Regions from separate parts of the Thioclava sp. genome, predicted to be linked through region 2. Evidence: riboswitches for the same ligand, from Rfam matches in the RefSeq annotation. Region 2 holds a riboswitch; the other holds the start of a gene.

Region 1 (9,807 bases), on a different contig from region 2:
CGTGTAGGGCTTGGGCGTGCTTTTCGTGCGCGCGAGCAGGATCGGGAAAACGATCTTGGGCAGCACGTCTGCGCCAGGTTTTTTGATCGGACCGAAGGGGTCGTAAACTTCGCCCTCACGTTGAAGCCTTAGCGACAGGCCGCACAACTCTCAGCCATGAACTGCGCAAGGCCGCGCTTATCCTGATCCGGTCAAGGTAGCGCCACGGCCCATTAAGACCTCGTCAAGATAAGGCTACATCGAGTTCAGCGTCATCTGCAAAAGCGGCGCTTGCAAGTGCTGTGCTTTCGGCAAGCGCGGTAACGAATAACTTTTTTGTGGCTGAAGTCCGCCGTAGCTCGAAGAAGTGTCATCAGCCCAAGGCAATGAAACGGTGAACGGCTAGATTCGGATCAACTTTGCCCGCAACGTGAGTGCGCGCAGGTGTGGCGGGGTGTCGCTGGGCGATGCGGCGCACGCTTGACCTATCTCGCGCGCCGCGCCACATCTGTAGCTAGAAAAAGGGGGGCGTCATGGCGCTTGAAGATGCGAAGACACAGATCGATCAGGCTTTTACGCGCGCTGAACTGCGCGGCCTGAGTTTCGAGAACGCCTTTGGCGGGGCGACCAGTTTCCTGCGCCGGCGTTACAGCAAAGACCTGAGCGGCGCGCAGATTGCGGTGACGGGCATCCCCTTTGATCAGGCGGTGACGAACCGTCCCGGGACGCGGTTTGGCCCGCGCGCGATCCGTGAGGCGTCAACCCTGCAAGCGTTCGATGCGCCCTATGGCTGGGGCTATGATCCGCTGAGCGAACTGGCAATCGTCGATTACGGCGACATGGCGTTTGACTATGCCAATGTGGCGGAGGTGCCCGCCCGGATCGAGGCACATCTGGCGCAGATCATCAATGCCGGAGTGGTGCCGATCACGCTGGGGGGTGATCACTTCATCACGCTGCCGATCCTGCGCGCGGTGGCGGCCAAACACGGCCCCGTGGCGCTGATCCAGTTCGACGCCCATTCCGACACTTGGGCAGATGACGACATGAGCCGGATCGACCACGGCACCTTCCTGTATAAGGCGCTGAAACTGGGGCTGGTGGCGCCCGAGACCACCGTCTCGGTCGGCATCCGCACCGACAACCCCGATACGCTGGGCGTTACGATTTTGGATGCGCCCTCGGTCCATCAAGACGGGATCGACGCGACGCTGGCGCGCATCCGTGACGTGGTGGGAAACCGACCCACATATATCACCTTTGATATCGATGGTCTTGATCCGGCCTTCGCGCCCGGCACCGGCACCCCGGTTTGGGGTGGCTTGGCAAGCTGGCAGGCAGCGGCTTTGCTGCGCGGGCTTAAGGGTATCAACATGGTCGGCGGCGATGTGGTTGAAGTGTCCCCCCCCTATGACCCGACCGGCGCGACCGCGATTGCGGGGGCGCATGTCGCAACTGAGCTGCTGGCGCTGGCAGGCTGGGGGCTGCGCAAGGAGGGCGTATGAAGGTGTTGATCTGGAGCGTAGCCATTGTCGTCGTACTGATCGCGGCGGGCGATGCCTATGTGCGTCTGGCCTCGATTGATCCGGCGCGTTACGCGGTGGGCGGGCTGGCAAAACCACCCGGAGACTACCCCGAAACGGGCAGCTTTCAGGCCGCGCGCACGCCGAGCGATCCGGTCGCCGCGATGAGTGCGCTGGACCGCATCATTCGCGCCAGCGCGCGCACCCGGCAGGTGGCGGGCAGCCTTGAGGCAGGACACGCCAGCTATGTCACCCGCTCGGCATTCTGGGGCTTTCCCGATGTCACCAATGTCTGGATCTCAGGCGACACAGTGCAAATTCGCGGCCATCTGGTGTTTGGCTCCTTTGATCTTGGGGTGAACGCCAAACGCATCAAGGGCTGGCTGGACGAGGCGGGTCTTTAGCGCCCACACAGGCATTCCTGCCACAACCAAATTCTCTTGCAGTGCCATGTCTTGTGCGCGGGCCGGGGGCTTCTTATTTGCGCTCCATGCCAGCAAGGGACAGCGGGAGCCAGCATGACCAGCGCGATGCGATATTTTACTTGGGCCTTCTTGGTCACCATCGCAGGACTCCTCGGGGCATTCGCGCTGGGGTATCAGCATTCGGGCACATGGGGCGGGGCGATCTCGTTTCTGCTGATCGCGGCGGTGCTGGCAGTGCTGGAAATTTCGCTCAGTTTCGACAATGCGATCGTGAATGCCAACAAGCTCAAGACTATGAGCCCGATCTGGCAAAAGCGGTTCCTGACGTGGGGTATCGTGATTGCGGTGTTCGGGATGCGCATCTTGTTTCCGCTGCTGATTGTGGTGATCGCCGCCGGAATCGGGCCGTGGCAGGCGATCCAACTGGCCGCGCAACAGCCCGCCGAATACGCCCGCATCATCGACGGAGCGCATCTGTCGATTGCCGGTTTTGGCGGCGCATTCCTGATGATGGTCGCGCTGAATTACTTTATCGACGAGGGCAAGGATGTCGATTGGATCGCAACGCTTGAATGCCGGATGCGGGCCTGTGCCTCGGTGCGCGGGCTTGAAATCGGCTTTGTGCTGTTGGTGATCCTTGGCTTCACCTGGATCCTGCCCGAGGGGAGTGAGGGTGACTTTCTGTTCGCCTCGGTTGCGGGGCTGGCGACGTTTCTGGCCGTTGAGGTGCTGGGGCAGGTGCTAGACCGCGCCAGTTTATCCGCCGCCACTGCGCGCGCCGGTCTGGGCGGATTTCTGTATCTCGAAGTGCTCGATGCCTCGTTTAGCTTTGATGGCGTGATCGGGGCCTTTGCGCTGACGCAAAACCTGTTCCTGATCGCCATCGGGCTGGGCGTGGGGGCGATGTATGTGCGCTCGATGACGCTGATGCTGGTGGAACGCAACACGCTGTCAGAATTCCGCTATCTCGAACATGGTGCGTTCTGGTCGATCCTGATCCTGTCGATGGTGATGTTTGCCCAGACCCTCGTGCATGTCCCCGAGGCGATCACCGGGCTGGTTGGTGCGGGGCTGATCGGGTTCGCGCTGTTTTCCTCGATCCGGTTCAACAGGCGCGCACGGATCGCTCACGAGCGTTGAAATTTCCTTGACAGGGCGGCTATGAGCGGGCATCCGGGGGCCACTTCGGTTCCGCACCTGCGGATCAAAAGGGAACCCGGTGCAGCGCGCGTTGTGCTTATTCCGGGGCTGCCCCCGCAACTGTGAGCGGTGAGTGACGGCTGACTTAGCCACTGGGTCGATGATCCGGGAAGGCCAGCTTGAACGACGACCCGCAAGCCAGGAGACCTGCCGAGGCGCTCATCCTTTCTGCCTGCGCGGGGTGTGCGGGAGAGGCGGTATTCCGCTCGTGGTGACAGTTTCACCGTCGGCGGAAATGGCATTTTTCCAAAGACTTAAAATACGAAGTTCACGCAAGCTACGTGCTGCGTTCCGAGGGATTTGGATATGAAAACCACCCAACTTACGACGGCCCTGCTGCTATCCACCGCACTCGCCACCCCCGCGTTGGCGCAAGACAGCCAACCCTATGCGCTGGATGAGATTGTGTTTTCGGGCGCGCTTGGCTCTAAGCCGCTGAATGCCTTGACCTATGGGCGCAGCTATACAGTCGTCACCGCTGATGAGATCGACCGGCTCGGCTATGCAACCGTGACGCAAGCGCTTTCGAGCGTGCCCGGTGTGGCGGTCACCCAAACCGATGCGTCGCTGGGCAGTGTGTTCATCCGTGGCGGTGATTCAAATATGACCGTGGTGTTGATTGATGGCGTCAAAGCCTCGGCGGGCTACAATGGCGCGTTTTATTTCAACGGGCTAGACGTGGCTGATATCGAACGCATCGAGGTGTTGCGCGGTCCGCAATCAGTGATTGGCGGGGCCAATGCGGCGGCGGGTGTGATCTCGATTACCACCAAAAAGGCAAGCGAACCGGGGCTGCATCAGCAGACGGGCATTGGTTACGGGTCGTATGGCACGACACATGTCAACTATAATGCGCAATATAGGGGCGCGCGTGGGCAGATCGCCTTTAGCATCGCGCAAGATCACAAAGGCGGCTACGATATCTCGGGCGATGGTGGCCAGCGCGATTCCTCGACTCTTTCGACGGGGACGATCACGGGGCAATATGACATCACCGACTGGTTGACCGCCGGGGTGATGTTGCGCCAATCGTATCAAAATTACGACTATGACTCGGCGACTGGATCGGGGTCTGCGGCGGCCTACGTAGTCGATGCTGACAATGTCGGAAAGCGCCGGGATACGTTCGGCCAGCTCTGGTTCAAGGCCGACAGCCTTGGTGGCAGGCTTCAGCACAAGCTTAGCTATGCGGGCACCGATATCGGGTTCAAAAACTATTCCTCGGGTGTGCTTGGCTCGTCTAATTCAAGCCAGCATCGCGAGTTGAACTACACCGCGACCTACGCGCTTGACGCCACAACGGTTGAGGCCGCGCGCCAGACACTGGCCTTTGCCGCACAAGAAGAGACCGATCACTTTTCCTCTGACTACGGCTTTGGCCCCTCTGCCTATCAGCGCACCACACGCTCGGCTGCGCTGCAATATTCGGGTGATTTCGATAATGGGCTTGGGCTAGAGGCCGGGGTGCGACGCATCTTCAACGACGTATTCGAAGATGGCACGACTTGGAATATCGCAGCCTCCTATCAGGTGCCTGCCAGCGCGGTTCGCCTGCACGGCTCGATTGGCAAAGCCATCGTGAACCCCGATATGTATGAACAATTCGGCTTTGTGCCGGGGGTATATTCGGGCAATCCCAATCTGCGCCCTGAGACCGTTCGCGGCATTGATGTTGGCGCACAATACAGCTTCGGCGAGCGCGGAAATATCGACGTTACCTTGTTCCAGCAGCACGTGAGCGACAAGATTAGCGGCTACGGCACGACATCAACCAACCTGCCCGGCACCTCGAAATCCTACGGGGTCGAGATCTCGGGTCAGTATCAGGTGACGTCAAACTTGCTGATGAGCCTTGATTACACCTACACCCACGCCCGCGATGCCAGCGGGGACTATCTGACGCGCCGCCCGGCGCACGAGGCCAACCTTGCGGCGACCTATTCGTTTGCACAGGGGCGCGGCGCAGCCACCCTCGCCATCAAGCATGTCTCGGGCAATTACGATGGTCAGTTTTTCCTCCCATTCCCGTCGCCGATTGCGGAACTGCCCAATTACACGCTGGTGAACCTCTCGGGGAGCTATGCGTTGGATAACGGCGTTTCGCTGGTCGGACGGATCGATAACGTGACCGATGAAAACTATAGCGAGGCGTGGGGCTATGCGAGCGCCGGGCGCACCGCCTATGTCGGTCTGCGTGCGGCGTTCTGATCGCCTTGGCGCGGCGTTTGTCGCGTTGATGTCCGCGGGCTTTTTGCTTGTGGGCGCGGCGCGGGGGGAGACTTCCGCGCCTGTTGCGCCTGCCCGTGTCGTCTCGATGAACCTATGCACTGATCAACTGGCTTTGGCGCTGGCTGATCCGGCCCAGATCGTCAGCCTTAGCCATTTCGCGACCGACCCAAGCATGTCGGTGCGTTGGAAACAGGCTGAGCATTACCGCGCAAACTATGGACGTGCCGAGGAAATTTCGATCCTGCATCCCGATCTGGTGCTGGCCGATACATGGTCTAATCCCGATACGATTGCGATGCTGAAAACACTGGGTCTGCGGGTTGAGCAACTGCCGCCGGGCACCTCGCTGCCCGAAATCCGCGCGCGCATCACCACGATGGGCGCGCTTCTGGGCCACCCAGATCGCGCCGCGAAACTGCTTGCGGGGTTTGATGCGCGGCTCGCGGCGATCCGCACCCCCGCGCCGGGGCTGCGCGCGGCGGTGATCGGGCCGTCGGGCTATGTTTACGGGCCGCGCACGCTGGAGGGGCAGATCCTTGCGATGGCGGGGTTTGACAACGTCGTCAGCGGGCCGGGGCTGGATTGGGGCGGGCGTTTGCCGCTAGAAGATCTGGTGATGGACCGCCCCGATCTGGTGATCATGGGCGGCAGTCAGGGCAAGATGGGCACGAGCCGTGCGCAAGAGGTGCTTGATCATCCTGTTCTGCGCGATTTGCCGACCGTGCGGGGCCTGCGCGATGCCCGCTGGACCTGTGGCGGACCTGCGATGTTGGGCGCGGTGGCGGATCTGGCCGCTTTGGGTCGCGAAATCGAACAAAACAAGGCAATAAAATGAGTTACCGCGCGATCCTCATCTGTTTGACGGTGCTGGTCTTGGCGCTGTTTACCGCCTCGCTGCTGATCGGGCCGTCGGGGATCGGCCCGTTTGAGGGGCTGCGCGCGCTGATCTCGGGGCACGGCGCGCCGGGGCTGGTGATGCGCGAGTTGCGCCTGCCGCGTGCGCTGCTGGGCGTCGGCGTGGGCGCGGCTTTGGGGCTGTCGGGGGCCGCGATGCAGGGGTTTTTGCGCAATCCGCTGGCAGAACCGGGGCTGATTGGCACCTCGGCGGGGGCTGCGCTTGGGGCGGTGATTGCGATCCAGACTGGGCTTTATGCCGCCTTCGCGTTGGCCTTGCCGTTGGCGGCGCTGGCGGGTGCGGGTGTGGCGGTGGCGCTGATTTTGACGCTGGCGGGGCACGAGGCGCGCGCGCTGGTGCTGATCCTTGCGGGGATCGCGGTGGCGGCGCTGGCGGGGGCGGCGACGGCGCTGGTTTTGAACCTTGCGCCATCGCCCTATGCGGCGGCTGAGATCGTGTTTTGGATGATGGGCTCGCTTGCGGATCGCTCGATGAGCCATGTCGCGCTGGCCGCGCCGTTTCTTGCGCTTGGCGCGGTGATTTTGCTGCGCTCGGGGGCGGGGCTGGATGCGCTGAGTCTGGGCGAGGATGCCGCCGCTTCGATGGGGGTGTCGCTGAAACGGCTGCGCCTGCAGATCGTGTTTGGCAGTGCGCTGATGGTGGGGGCGGCCACGGCAGTTGCGGGCGCGGTCGGCTTTGTCGGGCTTGTGGTGCCCCATCTGCTGCGCCGCGCGGTGGGGTCACGCCCCTCGCGGCTGCTGCCGACCTCGGCGCTTGGAGGGGCGGCGATGTTGCTGGCCGCCGATATCGCGACGCGGGTGATTGCGCCTGAGCGCGACCTGAAATTGGGGGTGCTGACAGCCATCGTGGGCGCGCCGTTCTTCCTTGCGATGATCCGCAAGATGGGGCGGGAAACATGATGCTGGACCTGCAAAACCTAAGCGTCCTGCGCGGACAGTGCCCGGTGGTGGATGGTGTGACGGCCTCCATCAGTCCCGGCGAGTTTATCGGCCTGATCGGGCCGAACGGGGCAGGCAAGACGACGTTAATGCGCGCCGCTTTAGGGCTGATCGCGCATCGCGGAGATAGCTCTCTGGCGCAGCTTGATCCGATGGCGCGGGCGCGGGCGGCTGCGTGGTTGCCGCAAGCGCGCGAGATCGCTTGGGGGCTGTCGGTGGCCGAATTGGTGGCGCTTGGGCGGCTGCCCCATGGGCGCGATCAGCTTGGCGCGGGGGCGCGTGCGGTTGACGAGGCCCTGATGCGGATGGGGCTGGAAAACTACCGCGACAGGGCCGCCACGCAGCTATCAGGCGGCGAGCAGGCACGTGTGCTGATCGCGCGGGCGCTGGCGCAGCAAAGCCCGCTGATTTTGGCGGACGAACCCATAGCAGGGCTTGATCCGGCGGCGCAGATCGACACGATGGAGGTCTTTGCTGATCATGCGCGCACAGGGGGGGCGGTGCTGTGTTCGCTGCATGATCTGGGGCTTGCGGCGCGTCATTGCACGCGCGTTTGGGTGATGGATCGCGGGCGTCTAGTGGCCGATGGCACGCCTGCGGATGTGCTGAGCGAGGCGCTACTGGCCGAGGTCTTTCACATCCGCGCGCATTTCCAAACCACCGCGCAAGGCCCTGTCTTTCAACCGCTTTCTACGCTGGAGCGCTAATGGCCTTCCCCCCTGAACGCATCGTTTGTTTGACCGAAGAAACCGTTGAGACGCTTTATCTGCTGGGCGCGCAGGACCGGATCGTGGGCGTGTCGGGCTATGCGGTGCGCCCAAAACGGGTGCGGCGTGAAAAGCCGCGGGTCTCTGCCTTTATTAGCGCTGATTTGCCCAAAATTCTGGCGCTCAAGCCCGATCTGGTGCTGACGTTTTCCGACCTGCAAGCCGATATCGTGGCCGGGCTTGTGCGCGAGGGCATCGCCGTTCATGCGTTCAATCAACGCAATATCGCGGGGATTTTGGACATGATCTGCACGCTGGGCGCGCTTGTGGGCTGCACCGAGCGGGCGGAACTTCTGGCGGCAAACTATGAGACGCGCCTTGCCGAAATCGCGGCCAAACCGCGCCCCACACGCCCGCGCGTCTGGTTTGAGGAATGGGACGAGCCGCTGATCTCGGCGGTGGGCTGGGTGTCGGAGCTGATCGAGATTGCGGGCGGGCAAGATGTGTTCGCCAGTCTCGCGCGTGAGGGCAAAGCCAAGCATCGCATCGTCACTCACGCACAGGTGATTGCCGCCGCGCCCGAGGTGATAATCGGGTCGTGGTGTGGCAAGAAATTCCGCCCTGAGAAAGTTTCTTGCCGCGCTGGCTGGCAGGACGTGCCCGCCGTTGCGCAAAACCGCCTGCATGAGGTTAAATCGACCTTGATCCTGCAACCCGGACCGGCGGCTCTGAGCGATGGGCTGGATGCGCTGGAGCATGCGATCTGGGGCGCGCACGGTTAGCCCCTCGACTCCGGGCGGGGCAACGCTAGAGTGGCTGGAACGGTTCTTTGAAACAACCCCGGGGAGGGGGCATGTACACGCGATTTATTCGATTTTCGCCGCTCGCCATCTGTGTTTTCCTGACCTTGGTCGCACTTATCGGATTGTTTTTCAGCGATTGGTTTTTGCTTATCGCGGTGATCTTTGGACTGCTGTCACTGCTTGGCGTTTATGACCTGATGCAGACGCGCCATGCGATCACGCGCAACTATCCGATCCTCGCGCATCTGCGGTTCATGTTCGAGGAAATCCGCCCCGAGATTCGGCAATATCTGATCGAGAGCGACGATGACGAAGTGCCGTTTTCCCGCGCCACCCGCACCATCGTTTATCAGCGCGCCAAGGATATCGAAGATGCCAAGCCGTTCGGCACGCGGATGCGGGTGTCGGAATCGGGCTATCAGTGGATCACCCATTCGGTCAAACCGCGCCATATCGAAAACAGCGATTTCCGCGTTGAAATCGGCGGGCCCGATTGCGCGCAGCCCTATAGCGCCTCGATCTACAACATCTCGGCGATGAGCTTTGGCGCGCTGTCGGCCAATGCGATCATGGCGCTTAATCGCGGCGCCAAGGCGGGCGGCTTTGCCCATGACACGGGTGAGGGCGGGATCTCGCGCTATCACCGCGAGGGCGGGGGCGATCTGATCTGGGAAATCGGCTCGGGCTATTTCGGCTGTCGCAATCATGATGGCAGTTTCAACCCCGAGAAATTCGCGCAACGTGTCGGCGACGATCAGGTCAAGATGATCGAGATCAAACTGTCCCAAGGGGCAAAACCCGGCCATGGCGGTATGCTACCCGCTGCCAAGATCACGCCCGAAATCGCCGAGGCGCGCGACATTCCGATGGGGGTGGATTGTATCTCTCCCGCGTCGCATTCGGCTTTTGATACGCCCATCGAGATGATGTATTTCATCGCCAAACTGCGCGAATTGTCGGGCGGCAAGCCGGTCGGCTTCAAGCTGTGCGTCGGGCATCGGCGTGAATTTATGTGCATCGTCAAGGCGATGCTGGAAACCGGTATCACGCCCGATTTCATCGTCGTCGATGGCAAAGAGGGCGGCAC
Region 2 (9,807 bases):
CATTTCGTCACGCATGGCCTCATTGAGGGCTTCGCGAAATGATTTCACAGACATGATTTTCCTCCGAATTCCAGGATCAATAAGACAGATAGACGTCAGTCATGAGGGTTGAGAGGTCTGGGGGTGGTGCGGCCTTGGCCTCTTTGACAGACACGTCAATCAGGGTCTCCACCTCTTTATCGATCGCGTCGAGATCTTCGACGTTCAGCATTTTGCCGCCCGTTGTGCGCGCTCGAAAGAATTTCAATGCATCCAGATATCGACGCTCATCCTTGACTTCATTCAATGGCTTATAGGAAGAAGCATCGCCCTCGAAATGGCCGTAATAGCGGGTAAACTCGATATGGATAAAGCGCGGCCCCTTACCATTGCGAATGGCGTTGGCAGCATCTTCCGCAGCGCGATAAATCGCAAAGTAGTCGTGGCCATCAACGCGCGTGCCTTCGATCCCGAAGCCTTCGGCGCGTCGCACGGGATTATGCCCGCCGATTGACCAGGAGCTTGATGTGGATTCCGCATAGCCGTTGTCTTCAAGCACGAAAAGAACCGGCAGGTCATAGACGCGGGCAAAGTTCATCGATTCAGATGTCGTTCCCTGATTGAACGCACCATCACCAATGAATGAGACCGAAAGACCGCCCGTCTTCAGCGTCTTCGCGCTCAGCGCCGCGCCACATGCAAGTGGCGAACCCGCGCCAACGATGCCGTTTGCACCAAGCATGCCAACGTCTAGATCAGCGATGTGCATAGAACCGCCTTTGCCGGCACAAAGACCATCAGCGCGACCAAAAATCTCTTTCATCATGCCTTTGACATCGCAACCCTTCGCAATCGCATGGCCATGACCGCGATGGGTGCTGGCAACGGTATCGTTCTTGCCAAGCTGCTGGCAAATGGCCGTCGCTGAGGCTTCTTCGCCCGCATATAGATGGACGAACCCTGGAATTTGGCCTGTCATGAATTCCTTATGCACACGCTCTTCAAATTCGCGGATCGTGCGCATCGTGCGATAGCCGTCGAGCAGTCCTGATTTATCGATTTTCATGATCACAACTTCCTTATCCGGTGTTTTTACAAATTGGGGGCTATTCAGCGACAGCGGATTGTTTGTCAGCAAATTCGTCATAGGCGCGCATCGCTTCGACGCCATAAACTGACGAGGGACCCCCACCCATCAACAGCGTAACGCCAATCATCTCGGCTACTTCCTCACGGGTCGCACCTGCTTTGAGGACAGCCTGCGCATGATGCGCCAAGCATCCATCGCAGCGCACGGTTATACCGATAGCAAAGGCGATCAGTTCTTTTGTCTTGGTGGAAAGGGCGCCGTCCTTGATGGCGGCAACCATCAAATCCTGAAAGCCAGTTGCAGGACCAGGGATGTCCTTAGCCAAGTTAGCAAAGCCGCTGTGATATCTATCTGCAATTGTCGAATAGCTTTTCATGATCTCGCTCCGGTTGCTTTGTGTGGCAAGAGGGCCACGCGTCGGAGGGAGTCGCCTTGATTCAGATCAAAATGACCCGAGATAGTTGACAAGATCTCCGTCAGAGACCAGCCGACAAAGTGGCGGGTTTGCGATTCGCTTTAGCGATAGTTTCAATCTCGGACAGCGCCCCGGTGAGGTGCTGTCTGCTGGATGCGGACCAGTCACATTTTTTCAAAAGGTCGCGCGTGATGAGATGCCGCGCACTTTGCTGAAATGGTTGTGGGCCGGAGCGTGGATGGATGTAAACATCCTGCAATGTTCACAATCGACGAGCGCCGAAAACTACAACACGACCTGCCGACCCCGCCGGAGATAAGCAGGCGTGCTTTGGCGCAGTGGCTCGACCGCGCTGCTGATTGAGAGCGGGAATAGACGGTGGATGGAGAGCGCCAGCTTGTTTTGTTGTGAACGAATGCACAATGCGCAGGTTGTGGTCTTAATAAGAGCTATGTCCAAGAGCGGGGCGCGAGTGACGTGACCGGCCTAGAGCAGCCGTTGGTCAGAGGGATCGGCGCTGCGGCGCAGCTTACCCGGTGCGGACATTGGCCCATCATATCTGACGAAGGTGCCCCCGCGGCGCAGCTCAAACCCGTCTTCACGGCGCGCATGCGTAACTTACGCGGCGCTCTTCCATTTTACGGGGGTAACGTAAACGATGCGATCATCAAGACTGACCATCACATCGCCGTCCTGAATATTGACCTGCAGCTTCATCGCGCGGCTTGCCAGCTTTGCCAATGCGCTTGTGTCAGTCTCTGAGAAATTTATCACCTGAAGATTATCAAAACGGGTGATGCTGTTTTTGATCTTATCCCACCACATCTCGGCAGTCCTACCGCCGTAGGAATAGACAATCACCTTGTCGGCTTTGCCACAGGATTGACGTATCACCTTCTCACTTGGAACTCCGAGCGTCACCCACACTTCGAGCTCTCCACTCAGGCTTTTTTGCCAGATATCTGGCTCGTCATCCGTTGAAAGGCCCTTTGTCATTTCCAAATGCTCATGAGCATTTAGCGCAAAAGCGACGATGCGCACCATCAGCCGTTCATCCGTCTCGGAGGGATGCTTGGCCACGGTCAGTTTGTGGGTCTCATAATAGTGCCGATCCATATCGGAGACCGAGAGTTCGACTTTATAGATGGTGGCATTTTGCGCCATGATGTGCCCCAAATCTTCAAAGATTGGGATGCCTACTCCGTCTGCGGACCTTTGGAAAGCACTTAGAATGGTAGTAGATTATAAGGGCCGAGCGGTGTTTCTACCGCCCGGAATCACAAACCTGTGATTGACACGAAAATACTTGAGCGATCACTCAAGAATGCGTATGGAGTCACAAGAACGTCGAAAAACAGGCCGCCATGCGACCTCCCTGACAGCTTTGAAGGTGGTCATGACGAAGCCCGAGAGTATTCGCCCGCCTTTTCGCGCAAAAAACACCGCCATTTAGACACGCCTGACCTGCGACAAACGCATCCTGCCGCGCAAGTTTAGGCACGCGATCCACTTGAAAGGAAAACACGCTATGGCCGACTATACCCCCCCCAAGGTCTGGACATGGGATGCCGAAAATGGCGGCGATTGGGCCAAGACCAACCGTCCAATCGCAGGCGCAACCTTTGACGCGGAACTTCCCGTCGGGAAGCACCCGCTTCAGCTCTATTCGATGGGCACGCCCAATGGCCAGAAGGTCACGATCATGCTCGAGGAACTTCTCGCGCTTGGCAAAACGGGCGCGGAATATGACGCCCATCTGATCAGGATCGGCGAGGGCGATCAGTTTTCCTCTGGTTTCGTGGCGCTCAATCCGAACTCCAAGATCCCGGCGCTGCTGGATCGCGACACCGGCACGCGCGTGTTCGAAAGCGGCTCAATCCTGCTGTATTTGGTTGAGAAATTCGGGGCGTTTTTGCCAAGCGATCCTGCGCAACGCACCGAGATCCTGAACTGGGTGTTCTGGCTGCAAGGCTCTGCGCCCTATCTGGGGGGCGGGTTCGGTCACTTCTACGCTTATGCGCCGGAGAAATTCGAATATCCGATCAACCGCTTCACGATGGAAGTAAAACGCCAGATGGATCTGTTGGACCGGGAACTCGCCGAGCACCGCTATTTGGGCGGCGACGAATACACCATCGCGGATATGCTGACATGGCCTTGGTATGGCAATCTGGTTTTGGGTGAAGCCTATGATGCGGGCGAGTTCCTTGATGTGGAAAGCTACACCAATCTGCGTCGCTGGGCCGACAAGATCCTTGCCCGTCCCGCCGTGCAACGGGGCCGCATCGTTAACCGCACCCGTGGCCCGCTGAACGAGCAACTGCACGAACGCCATGACGCGTCCGATTTCGACACGAAAACCCAAGACAAAATTGCAGCCGCGGTTGAATGATCCCCGCTTCTCTCAAGCCCACAGGATACGACATGTTGAAATTTTACTATCACCCCACGCCGAACCCGCTGAAAATCGCTTTGTTCTTGGCAGAAACCGATCTGCCCTACGAAGTGGTGCCGGTCGACACCGCGCAGGGCCAGCAACACACTCCGGAATTCCGGGCCATCAACCCCAATGGCAAGGTGCCTGCAATCGATGACAATGGCACCGTCGTGTTCGACAGCACGGCGATCCTTGTCTATCTCGCAGACAAGACGGGCAAGCTGGGCGTCGCGCCCCAAGATCGCGGTGCGCTGCTGTCTTGGCTGCTGTTCATTGCCTCGGGTCTGGGGCCGTTTTCGGGGCAAAGCGTTCACTTCCACCACAGCGCACCCGAAGACCTCCCCTATGCTAAAAACCGCTACATGCGCGAAGCAGAGCGTCACTATCAGGTGCTCAATGACCACCTGAAGGGCCGTGAGTTCATCGTAGGTGACAGCTATTCCATCGCCGATATTTCCGCATGGGGCTGGGCCATCCGCGGCGAGCGGGTGTTGGGCGGCGAAGGTCTTGAGCGTTTTCCGGAAGTCGCGCGCTGGTTCAAGGCGATCAACGCACGCCCTGCCGTTGAAAAGGCGCAGCAGATCGGCAAGGGCGAGACCTTCAAAACGCCCGGTGATGAAGCCTCGCTTCGCGCGTTATTCCCAAGCAACTACGTGAACGCATGATATTCGCCCGCCCCAAGCCGAAACTCTCGGGGCGGGCCTTCGGACATGGTGTTCGCACAGTGAACTCTGCCAGCTTGGGATGACGTCGCGGATATTCCAAGTCATGCAATACTAGGCACGAATGTCGTAGATCGGCTAAAAGCCATTAACCAGAACAGCACTAAAAACTGGCTGGCAGAGGGCGAAAATAAAAATCCAAACGCCGCATGGCCGCATGTTTTCTTTAAAGTCACCCCGCAAAGCTGACCGCTACTGCATTGCAGAAAGACACTGGGACTTAGCTCTTTCCTGTCTCGTCAGGCGTTGGCACCAATTGACGCGCTCGGACTTGGCGCTGTCCAATATGCCAAAGATAGAGCGCGAGACTAACAATGACGATCGCGCCGCCGGCCAGCATGGCAGGGGTCGGTGCCACGTCGGTTCCGGCCCAAATCCAGATGGGGCCGAGAACCGTTTCGAGAAGCATCAGCAGACTGACGTTCGACGGGTGCGTGTAGCGCGATGCAAGCGATAGCGAGAAGAACGACACTGGCAGCACAAGAGCGCCCGCAAGCGCGATCGCCCAGACGTGACCTGCCATCATCGCGCTCGTTCCCGTCCAGGCAAGACCTGCAAGGCCCGCCAGCGTTGCCCCGACCCCTACGGCTAGCAGGATCGGCAATTGCGCATTGGCTCGGATGATAACGAAACTGAGCGCGAGGAACATCGCAACACCCAGCCCTATTGCAGCGCCAAGCAGCGGGCTGCCGGTGGTCTGCGCGGGTGCTGTCCCGAAAACAGCGACGCCGATGCCAGCCAACACGGACGCTGTCGCAACCCACGTTGTCCAATGCGCGGTCTCTCCCATAATCATCCGCGACAGCAGCGCGGCAAAGATTGGCACGGTAGCAACGCTGAATAGCACGACCGAGACCGGCGCCACCGCGATGCCGATAGCAAAGAGCGAGGCGTTGCAAGCTTGGCAAAGCACGATCAGAAGCCCCGCCCCGCAGGCGATGGCACGCAGATCGCCTTGAAGGTGGCGCCACCGGAAGATCAGCCAAGCCAGTAGCATCGCCGAGCCCATCAGGAGCCCGCGCCAAGCGACCATCTGGGAGCCATTCATCTCGGACCACCGCATGAGCAATGTGTCAGGCGTGATCGCCAGCGCCCCGAAAAGGGCGAGGAAGATGCCGAACGTGGGACTTCGTGTCATTTGCGATTCCAGAAGCGTGGGCCAGCCCAAGCCTTACCGTTCCGCCCACAACATTCCAAGGTTTTCTAAAACATCACGCGGTTCCCTCTACACTACGAATGTGATCAGTCGACCTCGGTCCAGAACGATCATTCGCGCGGCATGCAGCAGACCACCAGTTCCAGTCCTTACTTGCCGTTCGGCGAGGTTAAGGGCCATCACTGTGCTACTGCCATCAACACCGGCAGCTTCCGCCGCGCTCATCTTCCAAACTTCTGCGATGCGCGAGAAGGCCTTTATCGCGACCGCGTTCCTTGCAAACGTCTCAGCATTGCTTGCTTGGCCTTGCATCTCGCCCTCCATCTCCATCAATCTCAGACACCTTTTTGAGCGTTTGCCCCTACGAATTGAGACACCGGGCATTTTTGCGAGCGATGCAGCACGAATAAGCAGGGCCATGTCTCCTCCACTGAAGGACCAGACCCCAGGCAAAGTGACCGAATTCGTCTCAGCCGTTGCGAGCAATCGCTTTCTGGTCAGCGAACGGGATGGTTCAGAAAGCCTCTAAATAGGGCATCATGATCAACGGCACGCACATCTCACAGTCTTCATGGCGACTTTCATTTTGGCGCGACGGCTAAACGCTTTCATTGCCCTGACGTCTTACAAATACGCCTGCAAGTTCCGGACTTCGGTGCGAGTAAATTCATCTACATGAGGGCTGAACTTTTGCTGCAAAGTGTTGCGCCAGTTAGCCAGCTCAATTCCCGCGACGCATTAGATAAACATCCATCACCCAACCGTTCTTTGTGCGCAAGGCGGCGCGGGTGGTGATGATCTGCGTCCCAACCGCACGTAATGGTCCCGCAATCAGTGCCTCTTGCGGCATCGCCACGCAGCCGCCCCACCAGATCGAAATCCCCTCCGGGTCGAGCGCCTGGAAAGAGCACTCCCCGTCCAGTACCACGACAACCGTTTGGGCCCCTACTGGCCAGCCATTTGTGCGCAGTTGGCGCCCCGTGGTAATAATCACCGGAGCGCCCACCTCATTGAGCGGTATCGCATGAGCCGCACATAACGCCTGAATTGCGGTGATGCCGGGGATCACGTGCGGGACCACAGGGATCCTCCGCCCCAACCGTTGGGCAATCCGCAGGCTACTATCATACAGCATCGGATCGCCCCATATCAGCAACGCTACGCGACCCGCAGGATTTGCGCCCAAGACCGCGCAAATCTGGTGTTCCCACGCTGCAGCGATTGCATCGTGCCAGTCGGCGACGCCCACAGAATAGGACGGGTTGGCGGCATCACGCACTGGCAGGTCAAACTCGACAACCTGTGTCTCCGCATTGACCAAATGTTGCGACAACAACGTCCTTCGCAGCCCGGCGAGGTCGGATTTATCCGCCCCTTTCAACGGGATCAGGATCAGATCGGCCGCGTTCATCGCCTTAACGGCTTGCGCCGTGATGTGATCAGGGTTGCCGGTTCCAATACCGATCAGGCTAAGCTCGATCATCTAAGTGCTCCGTCGCAAAAGGGAGGCCGAAGCCTCCCAAACATTTGCAAATTCCCGGCTGTTCTCAGGCAAAAAGGCGTGGGGTCACCCAAACCGAGCCCTTGAGCGCATGCAGCCGCTTGGCCGCACCAAGAACCGCTAGGTCAACCAGCGGTTCAAGCAAGATGACCGACATATAAGCGACGCCGAAGGTCATAACCTGACCGATCTCGGCAAAGCCCTGTCCATAAAGCGCCCAGAACGCCACCCAGCCGACGATGCCGCCTTGATACGCCGTCGAAAGCGCAAGCGCCTGCGTATATTTGAGATCAACATAGGCAGTGCCCGGCGCAATCAGGCGCTGCGCGAGGTATTGCAGCCCGAACAACGGCACCAGCAGCGTGGTCACGTTCATGCCGTATTGCGGCAGATCGAACTGCGCAAAAAACAGGCCCTGAATAAGCAACCCAAGCGACAGACCAATCGCGGCAGGTGCCGCCCCGAGCGTTAGAAACAAGGTCGAGCCTAGGATAAGGTGCACCTCGGACACGCCAACCGGGTAATGCGGCATCAGTTGGAAAAAGGTGAAAACTGCGAGCGATGCGATGGCCGTGCGCAACACAAGCGAGCCAAGCCCTTGTTGGCGCACCGCTTCATAGGCGGTCTTGAGCGTATACACCCCCGCAGTAGCAGCGGTTGCGTAGCTGAGAATGAGTTTGGCGCCCGTGACGACGCCCGGTTCGATATGCATATTACAGATCTCCTTGCCGTCACACCCGACGGCTGGTTGAGTTGACCTGATGGCCGGTTTCCTGGCTCGCGGGTCGAGGCGGCACTCTACCTTCCCAGGGGCACATCCCCAGTGGTTTTTCAGAGCGCGCTCGCCGCATACAGTCGCGGGGGCGGCCGGGGCTTTGGGTGCCGCAACTTGGTCCACCCTTCCCCGTTCCCGATTGAGCCCTGCGCTTTGCGCAATCATGGGCACCAAACAGGGGTTCAGGTAAACGCGAGCGCGCATGTAACGTCAAGCCCCGGTTGAGTGCTTGTCCTCGGCCTCGCCAGCAAGAGGCCCATATAAGATCAACGCGGGTTGATCGGGGCACGCCTGCGCAAGCTGATCGGCAAGCGCACCAATTGTGCTGCGTTGCAGTTTTTGTTCCGCATGCCCCACAGCTTGGGCCAAAAGCGCGGGCGTGTCGCGCGACATTCCTTGCGCAATCAACTGAGCCGCCAGCTTGGGAAACGTGCGTTTACCCATATAAACCACTGTCGTGGCCCCCGGATCGGCCAGTGCCGCCCAGTTCAGCGCTTCGGGCAAATCGCCGGTCACATCCGCGCCGGTCACAAACTGCACCCGCCGCGCCGACAAGCGCCGTGTCAGGGGCAGCCCAGCCGCCGCCGCCGCCGCGCACGCAGATGGCACGCCGGGAATGATCTCGTAATCGATCCCGGCCGCATCAAGCGCGATCATCTCTTCTTCCAGTCGCCCGAAAATACCGCAATCGCCCGATTTGAGCCGCACCACGCGCGCGCCGGTGCGTGCGTGATCCACCAGCAACCGGCTAACGTGGTTTTGTTTGACCGAAGGGCGGCGCGCGCGCTTGCCCACGGCAATCAATTCGGCCTGCGGCCCCGCATGACTTAGGATCGCCCCCGAGGCGAGGTCATCAAACAACACCACATCGGCGCGTTGCAACCGATCAACCGCCTTGAGGGTCAACAAATCGGGGTCTCCGGCGCCCGAGGAAACGAACGAGACAAATTCACTCATAGGCTGGCCTCTGCAATAAAGTGAAAAAACGTGCCGCTAACTTGGCCACCACCTGCGGCCTTTCGCCATGAACCGGTTTGCGCCACGCCAGCCCCATTAGCGTCGCAAACCTCGGCCAAGGGCGCATCGGGCTGCGATAGGATCGTCGCATAGTGAAACTCATGCCCACGCAAGCGCGCACCAACCGCATGGCCCGGGATCGGCGCGCTCAACCGCGCCAGACGGTAGCCCAAATTCATCTTGCGCTTGGCAAAACTGGTCTCAAGCCCAAGTAGCCCAAGCATCGCATGGCGCTGCCCCTGCGCATCAATCAACCCTGCACCCAAAGCCATGTAACCGCCGCATTCACCATGAACGGGCCGGGTTTGTGCAAAACGCCCAATCCCGGCGCGCAGGGTTGCATTCGCGGCCAGACGCCCGGCATGCAACTCGGGATAGCCCCCCGGCAGCCAGCAGCAGTCCGCGCTATCGTCAGGCCCCTCGTCAGCCAGCGGCGAAAACGGCAAGATGGTCGCGCCCGCCGCGCGCCAGCCCTCAATCAGATGGGGATAGACGAAAGAAAAAGCCGCATCGCGTGCCAAAGCGATCCGCATTCCGGGCGGTGGTGTGAGACGATGCACCGCCGGTTTCCTTTGCCCGGCACGCGCTGCGGCGACAATGGCATCAAGATCGCAATGCGCCGCCACGACATTCCCCGCCTTGGCGAGAAGGGATTCGAGGTCACCCGTCTCTTCGGCCTGCACTAGTCCCAGATGGCGCGATGGCAACTCAATTC

The links. A riboswitch is a leader RNA that binds a small molecule or an ion and turns the genes downstream of it on or off. The one in region 2 is predicted to bind cobalamin.
Region 1: another riboswitch for cobalamin. It lies ahead of ACN0SD_RS09830 (TonB-dependent receptor plug domain-containing protein); the one in region 2 lies ahead of ACN0SD_RS14880 (energy-coupling factor ABC transporter permease).

The regions. Positions count from the first base shown of each region.
Region 1 is NZ_JBLXEM010000005.1:252,768-262,574, forward strand. It holds gene speB (agmatinase) at 513-1,484, shown strand; gene ACN0SD_RS09820 (DUF1499 domain-containing protein) at 1,481-1,906, shown strand; gene ACN0SD_RS09825 (DUF475 domain-containing protein) at 2,021-3,067, shown strand; cobalamin riboswitch at 3,097-3,297, shown strand; gene ACN0SD_RS09830 (TonB-dependent receptor plug domain-containing protein) at 3,434-5,335, shown strand; gene ACN0SD_RS09835 (ABC transporter substrate-binding protein) at 5,310-6,191, shown strand; gene ACN0SD_RS09840 (FecCD family ABC transporter permease) at 6,188-7,171, shown strand; gene ACN0SD_RS09845 (ABC transporter ATP-binding protein) at 7,171-7,917, shown strand; gene ACN0SD_RS09850 (cobalamin-binding protein) at 7,917-8,699, shown strand; gene ACN0SD_RS09855 (FMN-binding glutamate synthase family protein) at 8,771-9,807, shown strand, end outside.
Region 2 is NZ_JBLXEM010000013.1:45,150-54,956, reverse strand. It holds gene ACN0SD_RS14925 (alpha-ketoacid dehydrogenase subunit beta) at 1-54, opposite strand, end outside; gene ACN0SD_RS14920 (thiamine pyrophosphate-dependent dehydrogenase E1 component subunit alpha) at 77-1,126, opposite strand; gene ACN0SD_RS14915 (carboxymuconolactone decarboxylase family protein) at 1,086-1,445, opposite strand; gene ACN0SD_RS14910 (YaeQ family protein) at 2,103-2,648, opposite strand; gene yghU (glutathione-dependent disulfide-bond oxidoreductase) at 3,013-3,876, shown strand; gene ACN0SD_RS14900 (glutathione S-transferase family protein) at 3,909-4,586, shown strand; gene ACN0SD_RS14895 (DMT family transporter) at 4,864-5,781, opposite strand; gene ACN0SD_RS14890 (hypothetical protein) at 5,869-6,219, opposite strand; gene cobF (precorrin-6A synthase (deacetylating)) at 6,521-7,282, opposite strand; gene ACN0SD_RS14880 (energy-coupling factor ABC transporter permease) at 7,347-8,012, opposite strand; cobalamin riboswitch at 8,046-8,265, opposite strand; gene cobA (uroporphyrinogen-III C-methyltransferase) at 8,286-9,032, opposite strand; gene ACN0SD_RS14870 (cobyrinate a,c-diamide synthase) at 9,029-9,807, opposite strand, start outside.